Regions from separate parts of the Mesorhizobium sp. B2-4-7 genome, predicted to be linked through region 2. Evidence: riboswitches for the same ligand, from Rfam matches in the RefSeq annotation. Region 2 holds a riboswitch; each other region holds the start of a gene.
What was found. Region 2 has a riboswitch for cobalamin ahead of FJ946_RS01055 (ABC transporter ATP-binding protein). Riboswitches for the same ligand answer to the same signal wherever they lie in the genome.

Region 1: another riboswitch for cobalamin. It lies ahead of FJ946_RS17930 (DUF1636 family protein); the one in region 2 lies ahead of FJ946_RS01055 (ABC transporter ATP-binding protein).
Region 3: another riboswitch for cobalamin. It lies ahead of FJ946_RS17755 (CbtB domain-containing protein); the one in region 2 lies ahead of FJ946_RS01055 (ABC transporter ATP-binding protein).

The regions. Positions count from the first base shown of each region.
Region 1 is NZ_VFVH01000006.1:107,418-110,891, reverse strand. It holds gene FJ946_RS17940 (cobaltochelatase subunit CobN) at 1-387, opposite strand, end outside; gene cobW (cobalamin biosynthesis protein CobW) at 404-1,456, opposite strand; gene FJ946_RS17930 (DUF1636 family protein) at 1,459-1,905, opposite strand; cobalamin riboswitch at 1,943-2,147, opposite strand; gene FJ946_RS17925 (winged helix-turn-helix domain-containing protein) at 2,177-3,376, opposite strand.
Region 2 is NZ_VFVH01000001.1:214,644-218,117, reverse strand. It holds gene FJ946_RS01060 (LacI family DNA-binding transcriptional regulator) at 1-908, shown strand, start outside; cobalamin riboswitch at 971-1,180, shown strand; gene FJ946_RS01055 (ABC transporter ATP-binding protein) at 1,437-2,225, shown strand; gene FJ946_RS01050 (ABC transporter substrate-binding protein) at 2,265-3,212, shown strand; gene FJ946_RS01045 (iron ABC transporter permease) at 3,221-3,474, shown strand, end outside.
Region 3 is NZ_VFVH01000006.1:71,802-75,275, reverse strand. It holds gene FJ946_RS17765 (MFS transporter) at 1-100, shown strand, start outside; gene FJ946_RS17760 (aromatic ring-hydroxylating dioxygenase subunit alpha) at 104-1,273, opposite strand; cobalamin riboswitch at 1,408-1,604, shown strand; gene FJ946_RS17755 (CbtB domain-containing protein) at 1,640-1,819, shown strand; gene FJ946_RS17750 (CbtA family protein) at 1,835-2,632, shown strand; gene cobU (bifunctional adenosylcobinamide kinase/adenosylcobinamide-phosphate guanylyltransferase) at 2,625-3,140, shown strand; gene cobO (cob(I)yrinic acid a,c-diamide adenosyltransferase) at 3,142-3,474, shown strand, end outside.

The DNA.
Region 1 (3,474 bases), on a different contig from region 2:
CGAGGCTTCGATCAGCCTGATATCCTCGTCGTGGCTTTCACCGGGAAGTAGTGCCAGCTTTATGCCGCGCTCACGGGCAACCACGGCCAACTGGTCGCAGCCGTAGCGCCACCACTCGTAACCGCCGAGAATACGCACCAGAATGACTTTGGCGTGACGGGCGACGCTGTCGATCCAGAGGTCGACGGACATGGGGTGGCGCAGGTCGCGCAGCGCGGCCAGCCGCATCGTGGGCAGCCGATCGGCGTCGCCTTTCCAGGCCGCTGCCAGTCCGGCCAGGTCGCTGTCCGTAAAGGACAGCGCCACCATTTCCGCCGGCGTCTGCCGCAGATCGACCGGCTCGGCGAGATCGTCGAGCGAGGCGGATGTGGTGGTGAGGATGTGCATCGCGGTCGGTGTTGCCTCAGCCGGCGAGGATATGCTCGATCGCCGGGCGGTTCAGCCCCTTGAGGCCGATGACGACCAGGCGCGAGCGGCGGTCGTCGTCAGCCGTCCAGGCGCGGTCATAATAATGATTGACGCGCGGACCGACCGCCTGCAGCAACAGCCGCATCGGCTTGCCGCCGACCTCGACGAAGCCTTTCACCCGCAGCACGTTCTCCTGTTCGGCGGCGGTCGCGACGCGCTTTGCCAGGTCGTCCGGGTTGGCGATCGAGGGGATGTCGACGATGAACGTATCGAAGTCGTCGTGCTCGTGGTCGAAGGCGCCGTCATGATGGGACTTGCGGTTCTCGATGTCGTCCTCGACGGCGAGGCCTAGCCCGAGCAGCACGGACGGATCGACCTTGCCATGAGCCGTCGGCACGACCTTCACGGCGCGGGCGGAGTGTTCGCCAATGATGGCGTTGGCGCGAGCCGAACCTGCGGCATCCATCAGGTCGCTCTTCGACAGGATGATGAGGTCGGCGCAGGCGATCTGGTCCTCGAACACCTCCTCGACGGGGTCGTCGTGGTCCAGTGTCTGGTCCTGCGCGCGTTGCGCCTGCAGGGCGTCCATGTCGTTGGCGACGCGCCCCTCGGCCAATGCCGGACCGTCGACCACGGCGATTACGCCGTCGACTGTCACCCGGCTCTTCACTGTCGGCCACTGGAAGGCCTGGACCAGCGGCTTGGGCAGAGCCAAGCCTGAGGTCTCGATCAGGATGTGGTCGACCTTCGGCGTCAGCGACAGGATCTGGTCGAGCGCCGGGACGAAATCGTCGGCGACGGTGCAGCAGATGCAGCCATTGGCCAGTTCGACGATGTTTTCCTCCGGGCAGGTGTCGATGCCGCAGCCCTTGAGGATCTCGCCGTCGATTCCGATGTCGCCGAATTCGTTGACGATGATGGCGATCCGCTTGCCGCCCGCGTTCTCCAGGAGATGGCGGACCAGCGTGGTCTTGCCGGCACCCAGGAAGCCGGTGACCACGGTACAGGGGACGCGGGAGAGAGTGGCGGCGGAAACTGCGGCGGTCATGATCAGTCCTTCAGCATGTCGAGGGGAGGAATGCGGGCGACGAGGCCGCGCTTGAGGGAATCCGGGCGACCACGCCACGGAATGAGGCCGTTGGTCGAAGCGGCGAAGAGTTTCGCGCCGGTGACGAGATCGGCGCCGCTGGCGATGTTCAGGTCGCCGAAGACATAACTCCAGCAGCCGTCGCGAAGAATCGCCGCACTGAGACGGCGCTTGCAGTTGCCGAGGCATTCGACGGTGCGGACACGGACATTGTCGGCCGTTGCGGCTTGGCGCGTATCTTGAGCCAAAACTTCGCCGGCGCGGGGATGGGCATCGGAACCGGTCTCGTCGCGGCAGGAAGCGCAGATGATAACAGTGACGCCGGCCAAGGCGTCGCTATCGCCAGACAAGTCGCTATCGCCAGACAAAATGTCCGCTGTTTCAGCCGGGAAACTGCTGTCGCGTTCCAAATCGGGCTCCTTGCCCGGAAAACCCGCCGGGCGATCGGATTCTTATGTCTCAGACGGCAGGTCTCCTGGCTCGCGGGTCATCGCCTTCGTGCCGCCTTCCCGGGACCGTCCCAGTGGTTTTCGGCCTTGGCTCGTCGCTTACAGTTGCGGGGACAGCCGCGGATTTGAAATCGAGATTTCGCACCGCATTCCCTCTTGGCTCCTCCCTTTGCCGAGAGGAGACCGTCTGGAATGGATTTAGGCTCTTGCAGGCGGCGGTGTCAACGCGCGTCTACGACACGGCAATGTCGGCGAGCGGCTGCCCAAGGTCGCCGGCGGGCGTAACCTCGATCCGTTCGAGGCCGAGCCAGCCCTGCATCTGCGTCAATTCCTGGAAGAGTTGCGCGGCGGTTTCAGGCGGCGCGCTGGGCTCGGCATAGGCCGCGTGGACGCGTAGCACGCTGGCCGGCCGGTCGGCCTTGAGGTCGACGCGCGCCACGATCCTGTCGCCGAGCAGGAACGGCAGGACGTAATAGCCGTATTGCCGTTTTTCGGCAGGGGTGTAGATTTCTATGCGGTAGTGGAAATCGAACAGCCGCTCCGTGCGCGAGCGCTCGAAAACGACCGGATCGAACGGCGCCAGCAAGGCGCGGGCCTCGATTTTTCGTGGAATACGGGCCTCCTTATGGAGGTAAGCCGGTTTGTTCCAGCCCTCGACACGCACCGGCACCAGCTCGCCTGTTTCAACCAGCTCCTCCAGCCGGCCCTTCATGTCGGCCGGCGACAGGCGGAAATAGTCGCGCAGGTCGCTTGCTGTCGCGACGCCATGAGCGCGGGCGGATATCCGCAGCAATTCCCGATGCGCGTCCTCGGCAGACGGCACCGGCAGATCGAGGATCGCCCGCGGCAGTACGCGCTCGGGCAAATCATAGAAGCGTTCGAAGCCACGGCGGTGCGCGGTGGTGATGCGTCCTGCCCAGAACAGCCATTCGAAGGCATGCTTGGCGTGGCTCCAGCCCCACCAGCCGCCGGATCCTTTCTGGCCTTCGAGCGCGGAAGCGGCGATCGGGCCGCGCTCCGCGACCTCGCGGTAGATCTCTTCTATATAGGCGGCGTGCTCGCGGCCCCATTTGGCGAGACCCAGATACATTTCATCGCCACGCTCGGCGCGCTGCATGCGCCAACGCATCAGGGGATAGGTCTCGACCGGCAGGAAGGAAGCCTCGTGCGCCCAGTATTCGAAAACCGTGCGCTTGCGCGTGACGGCGGCGTTGTCGAGCAAGGCGAACGGGTAGGGACCAAGGCGCGAATAGAGCGGCATGTAGTGAGCGCGCACCACCGCGCTGACGGAATCGATCTGCAGCAGGCCGGTACGCGAGAGCACACGGGCGAAGTGGCGTCGGTCGGGCGTGCCGGCGGGGCGGGGATCAGTGAACCCTTGGGCGGCGAGCGCGATACGCCGGGCCGCGGCGAGCGAGATATTTTCCTTCATTCGGATGCGACTCTGATGGCTTGTTGAGCGTGGTTCGGACAGTTGATTCCGGCCATGCTAGCAGGGTTTTGGCGGCAACTCTGTCAGGAGAGAAAAGT
Region 2 (3,474 bases):
CGGCCCGGAAGCTCAATTATTCACCGAACCACTCGGGCAGGAACCTACGCCGCGGCACCACCCATGCCGTGGCTTTCATGCTGCAGCCGCATCCGGGCGACCAGCAGTATGGCGAGCCGTTCTTCATTCCGTTCCTCACCGGACTGCAAGCGACATTGGCCGAGTGCGGGCTGGACCTGATCATCGTCATGGGCGCGCCGGCGGATTATCAACAGGAGCGGCTGCGCCGCGTCGTCGAGACGCGTCGTGCCGATGCCGTCGTACTGGCCTGGACGCGGCGCGAGGACGATCGCATCGACTATCTGAGCAAGGCCGGCTTTCCCTTCGCGACGCTCGGCCGAAGCCGGTCCGGCGACGACAGCTATCCCTCTCTGGATCTGGATTTCGAGAAGGCGGGCGCCGATGCGGTCGACCGGCTGGTTGCGCGTGGCCACCGCCGCATCGCCGCCATCCGGCCGTCGCTTGACCTGAATTTCGGTTATCTGTTTCTGGAGGGTTATTGCAAGGCGCTGCGGCGGCACCGCATCGAAGTCGATCCCGGCCTGATTGTGGACGGTTTTATCAACGAAGCCGGTGGCTACGCGGTGACACCGCAAGTCATGCGGTCGAAGGATCCGCCGACCGCGATTATCTTCAACAACGACTCGATGGCGCTCGGCGGCTGCAAAGCGCTCGCCGAAATGGGGATCAAGCCCGGGCAGGATGTCGCGGTGATCGTCATCGTCGACACGCCGCTCTGCCGTTATTTCTCGCCGGCGCTGACCGGCTTTCGTCCGAGCCTTGACCCGATGGGGCGGCGGCTCGGCGAAATCCTGCTCGCCTCGCTCCCGGCTTTCGCCGGCGCGAAAGGGCCAGAGATCATTCGCGAGGTCTGGCCGCTGGAACTGGTGGCGCGCGATAGTGATTGACCACACGTTTGTATCGTTATAACAGAACATGCATCGACCTTGCCTCGACGCTGCCTGCATCCTAGGCTGCGACTCGTGATGGTCCCCGCGCCGCAAGGCGAGGGGTGAAAAGGGAACATGGTGAGGCCCGATTTTCGGGTCGAAGCCATGGCTGCCCCCGCAACTGTAAGCGGCGAGCAAAATCCGAGAAGCCACTGGCCGGCAAGGCTGGGAAGGCAGGATGGCGCAACGACCCGCGAGCCAGGAGACCTGCCATCTGCATGGGTTGACCGGACGGGGTGTGCCGGGAGGAGACGCGGGGTTCGGTCTTGTCGACCGGTTCAAGCCAGCTTCCTTCCGTCGCCATTTTTGAAAGTGACGGAAGTTGGACGGCTCCATCGATCGCATTCACTGCATTCCCATGCATCGCATCATCGTGTGCACGCTTTGCCGCGATATCGCCACCGAGGTGAATTCAGGCCAGCGTCCGGCAGGATTGGCAAGCAAGACGCTGGCCCGTATTCCGGCAGGCCCTGCAAGGAATTGCCCATGACCGCGCCGCTTCTCGAGGCCCGCGACCTGGCCGCGGCGGCGGATGGCCTGCATCTGGTGCATCCGGTCAGCCTTTCGGTGGCGGCGGGCGACCGTCTCGCCATCATCGGTCCCAACGGCGCCGGCAAGACGACATTGCTGCGCATGCTGTCGGGCATGCTGCGGCCGAGTTCGGGCGAAGTGAAGCTCACCGGGCGCCTGCTGGACAGGATTTCGACCGCCGAGCGGGCGCTGCACATCGCCGTCGTCGGCCAGACCGATCAACCGGATCCACGGCTGGCGGTGATCGATTATGTCGAGCTCGGCCGGGTTCCGCATACCGGCCGCAGGCACAGGAGCGAGGAACGCGACATTGTCGTCGAGGCGCTGCGTCGGACCGGGCTGTTGCCGCTGCTTGGCCGCACCATCGGCTCGCTGTCGGGCGGCGAGCGCCAGCGCGCCCAGCTTGCCCGCGCCATCGCACAGGAGCCGAAGATCCTGTTCCTCGACGAGCCGACCAACCATCTCGACCCGCGGGCGCGCAGCGAGTTGCTCGAACTGGTTGCAGGCCTCGGCATGACCGTGATCGCGGTGCTGCACGATCTGGCGCTGGTGACGCCTTTCGCCACCAGGGTCGCGGTGATGAGCCATGGCCGGTTGCATGTGCTGGCGCCGCCACGCGAAGCACTCACTCAGCAGCTGATCCGCGAGATCTTCGGTGTCGACGTCTTTAGGTTGCGCCACCCGACGGAGGACCGCGAGCTGACGGTGTTCGAGGTTCCGAACCGTGCCGCGCCATCTTCGTGAGCGCAGATCCAATTCCCGTGCAACGAAGGAGCAACATCCGTGAAACGCCTTGCCGTATCTCTTGCCTTCTCCCTGCTGGCCTCTACGGCCTTCGCCTTTCCGGTGACGGTCGACAGCTGCGGCAAGTCGCTGACCTTCGACGCGCCTCCAAAGCGCGCTGTCATTCACGATCTCAACATGGCCGAGATGGCCTTCGCCCTGAAGCTGCAGCCGTCGATCGTCGGCCTGACCGGCATCACCGGATGGTACAAGGTCGGCCCCGAATTCAAGGCCGAGCAAGGCTCGATCCCGGAACTGGCGCCCAAATATCCGACGCTGGAAAACCTGGTCGCTGTCGAGCCCGACTTCTTCTTCGCCGGTTGGTACTACGGCATGAAGCCGGGCGGCGAGGTGACGCCCGATACGCTGGCGCAACACGGCATCAAGACCCTGGTGCTGACGGAAAGCTGCGTCCATCTCGACAAGAACCGCCCCGCCGCTTCGATGGACCTGCTCTATGGCGATGTCGAGAAGCTGGGCAAGATCTTCGGCAAGGAGGCCGAAGCGGATAAGCTCGTCTCCGGCTGGAAGGCGCAGCTCGCCGAAATCACGGCCAAGGTCGGCGCCCGCAGGGGAACGCGCGTGTTCCTCTATGATTCCGGCGAGGACAAGCCGTTCACATCAGGCAAGTTCGCCATTCCCAACGCCATGATTTCCGCGGCCGGCGGCGACAACATCATGGCCGACATGGACACCAGCTGGGGCAACACGGATTGGGAGACGGTGGCCTCGCGCAATCCGCAATTCCTCATCCTGCTCGACTATCAGGATGGCGGCGGCTACCGGAAGCTGCTCGATTTCCTGAAAGCGCATCCGGCAATGAAGGAGACGGACGCGGTCAGGAACGAACGCTTCGCGGCGCTTCGCTATGCCGAACTGACACCCGGGCCGGCCAATATCGACGCGATCGGCAAGATTGCCAGGGCGATGCATCCGGAAGCGTTTTAACCGGGAACATGACTTTGCGGCACAAGGCATTCCTATTGGCCATGACGGCGGCGGCGTTGGCAATCGCCGCGTTCGCGCTGCTGTCGATCGCCTATGGCTCGACGATGATTCCGTTGGGCGACGTCGTTGCAGCACTTGGCCATGCGATCGGATTGAAGGGGCATGACGTGTCCGGCCCGGTCGGCAGGATCGTCGTCGACCTCAGATTGCCGCGCATAATCCTGGCCATCTGTGTCGGCGGCGGCCTGGGCGTGGTCGGCGC
Region 3 (3,474 bases), on a different contig from region 2:
GCTGGCCTTTTTCGGACTGGGCTCGGTTTTCGTCACGCTCGGCCTGCTTGCGGCGGTCTGCGGTTATGTCACCTGGCGGTATCTGCCGAAGTCGCTGTGAAGCTTACGGCACAAGCGCAGCATGTCGTTCGCGTACCCAATCGTGGAAGCGGTGGAGGTCGTACTCCTCCGGCATCAGCACGCCGGCCTTATGGCGCATGGAGCGCAGCCCTTTCTGGTTGACCTCGCAGATCGCGGCATCCTCCTCCAGCACCTGGGTGCCGAATCCGACGATGTTGTCGATGTCGGTGGCGGCGAGCGCGTCGGGCGCGAACAGCCATTCGGCGGTCAATTCGGTCTGCTCGGGGCCAAGCGGCACCAGCCGTACGGACCTGACATAGTCGACGTGGCCGACGATGAACATCGAGGGCAGGCTGGTGGCGTAGGTCTGGCCGGCGGCGCGCTCGGCCGGCGTCAGGCCCGAAAAGACCGGCCCATGCGCCTGGCCGTCACGTGACCATGTTTCGGCACCCGCCCGCAGCCCGCCGGAAAATTCCGGCGCGTCATTGTCGGCATGGCGGGTCCATTCGGGGTCGTCATGCCGGCCCATCAGGCCGCGGCCGTAGATCGGCACCAGCCGCGACAGGTCCTTGTGGACGCCGGGGCAATGCAGGCATTCGTTGAAGTTTTCCCAGAAGATCTTCCAGTTGCAGTTCATCACCTTGCGCAGCACATGGCCCGATACCAGCGATTCCAGCGGCCAGTTGCCGAGATCGCCGGAGGCCGGGTCGAAGGATGAGTGCGCCGAGCCGGCGGCATCTTCCGCGAGATTGACGAAGACGAAGCCGCGCCAGACCGACAGCGCGACGCGATAGAGCGGATGGTCCGCCTTGTCGAAACCTTCGGGCAGCGTTTTCGATGGCACGCGCACGAGCTCGCCGCGCAGCGAATAGGACCATGCGTGGTAGGGGCAGGTGATCAGCCGCGCCTTCAGCCGCCCCTCGCGTTCCTGGCAAAGCTGCGAGCCGCGATGCCGGCAGGTGTTGTGGAAGGCGCGCAGTTCGCCGGTATCGTCACGCAGCACGACGATCTCCTGGCTGCCGACACGGAAGGTGCGGAAAGCCAGCGGTTGGGCGAGATCAGCTTCACGGCAGACGAGCAGCCAGTTCCTGTACCAGATGGCGTCGAGGTCGCGCTGGTAGGCCGCCGCATCCCAATAGGCCGAGGACGGCAATGTCGGCTCGGCCCGGGTGAGGCCGTTATAGGGGGCGTGCTGGCTCTGGACGGGCTGCATGGCTGGCCTCCTGTGAGGATGGCAGCCGACACCCGGCCACGGAAATTGTCAATTGCAGCGGAGCAAGCGGCCGGACGGCGCTAAAGCGCTTGTCGCCGTCGGAATTTGGTTTGCCGGATGCGGCGATTTTCCCTATAGTCACCTTCGTCGTCGGTTCCGATTGGAGCCAAGAGGGAATGCGGTGCGGGCAGATTTGTTGCCCAATGCCGTGGCTGCCCCCGCAACTGTGTGCGGTAGTCCTCTCCATATGCCACTGAAGATTTTCTTCGGGAAGGTGGGGAAGGGCGCTGATCCGCGAGCCAGGAGACCTGCCGGCGACAGGAAACTGACTTCGATGCCCTCGGGTGGAGGGTGAAAGGACAAGACATGAATACCGCTTCCGTCTCCCTCGGCGCCTCCATCTCCTCGCAGTCGCGCCTCCTGCAGCTCGCGCTCGCGGCGCTGCTCGGCGTTTTCGTCGTAGGCTTTGTCGGTTTCTCGCATATCGACGCGGTCCACAATGCCGCGCACGACTATCGCCACTCGATGGCGTTTCCCTGCCACTGATAGGGATTTGACATCATGAACCTGTTTCGCAACGTCGTGTTCATCGCGGCGATCGCAGGGCTCGTGGCCGGTGTCGTTCTCGCCTGCATGCAGGCCTATGCCACCGTGCCGTTGATCCTGAAGGCGGAAGTCTACGAACAGGCCGGCGGCGGCCACCACCACGACCATACCGCACCGGCCCCGACCGACAACAACGCCATGAACTCTGCCGCCCCGGCGGGCAATGCCATGAGCTCCGCCGCGCCGGCAGCCGCTGAAGCTGTTCCGGCTGAAGAGGAAGGCTGGGCGCCGGCCGACGGCTTCGAGCGTTTCGCTTTCAGCGTGCTTGCCAACATCGTCACCGGCATCGGCTTCGCGCTGGTCCTGGTCGCGGTTTCGGAATTCGCCGGCGGCATCGGCAACTGGCGCCAGGGCGTGTTCTGGGGACTGGCCGGCTTTGCCGTGTTCACGCTGGCGCCGGGCCTCGGCCTGCCGCCGGAACTGCCGGCCATGCCTGCCGCCGAGCTTCTGCCACGCCAGATCTGGTGGACGGCGACGGTGGCGGCGACGGCGATCGGCCTTGCCCTGATCGCCTTCCGCAAATCACTGCCGCTGGCGATTCTGGGTGTGGTGTTGATCGTCGCGCCGCATATCGTCGGCGCGCCGCAGCCCGACAGTTTCGAGACGCCGATCCCGGAAGGCCTGCACCATCAGTTCGTGGTGGCGGTGACAGTGACGAACCTGGTGTTCTGGCTCGTGCTGGGCGCTGTCGTCGGCGTGGTGCGTGGACGCTTCACCGGCAGCGCGACGAGCCTGCGCGACAGCTTTGCCTGATCGCGGAAGACTGACCTTCATCATCGGCGGTGCGCGCTCCGGCAAGAGCGCGCACGCCGAAACGCTGATGACCGCCTTGCCTTCGCGATGGGCCTACATCGCCACGGCGCAACCTTATGACGACGAGATGCGGCAGCGCATCGCGTTGCACCGGTCGCGGCGCGGCGAGGGCTGGACGACCATCGATGCACCGCTAGACCTTGTCGGTGCACTCGAGGCCCTACCGGAGGACCAGCCGGTGCTTGTCGACTGCCTGACGCTCTGGCTGACCAATCACATGCTGGCCGATCATGATGTAGAGGCCGAATGTCGGCGGCTGGCTGACATGCTGTCGCGGCCGCGCGGACCCTGGTTCGTGGTATCCAACGAGGTCGGGCAAGGCATCGTGCCCGACAATGCGCTGGGGCGCCGGTTCCGCGACGCCGCCGGCCGGCTCAACCAGCAGGTCGCGGCGATTGCCGAGACCGTGCTTTTGATGGTGGCGGGGCTGCCGCTCAAGGTGAAGTGACATGACCGACATCGACGAAAAGGACGAAGAGCGCCACCGCGCCAAGATGGCCAAGCGCAAGGCGGTCCAAGACGCCGAGGTGGCGAGCAAGACGGTCGAAAAGGGGCTGCTGATCGTCAACACCGGCCCGGGCAAAGGCAAGACCACGGCTGCCTTTGGCCTGGCGCTGCGGATGCTCGGCTACGGCAAGCGCGTCGGCGTCGTCCAGTTCATCAAGGGCAAATGGCATACGGGTGAGAAGGAGGCCTTCGCCGCCTTCGGCGACCGCGTCGTCTGGCACGCGATGGGCGAGGGGTTCACCTGGGAGACACAGGATCTGAAGCGCGACATCGCG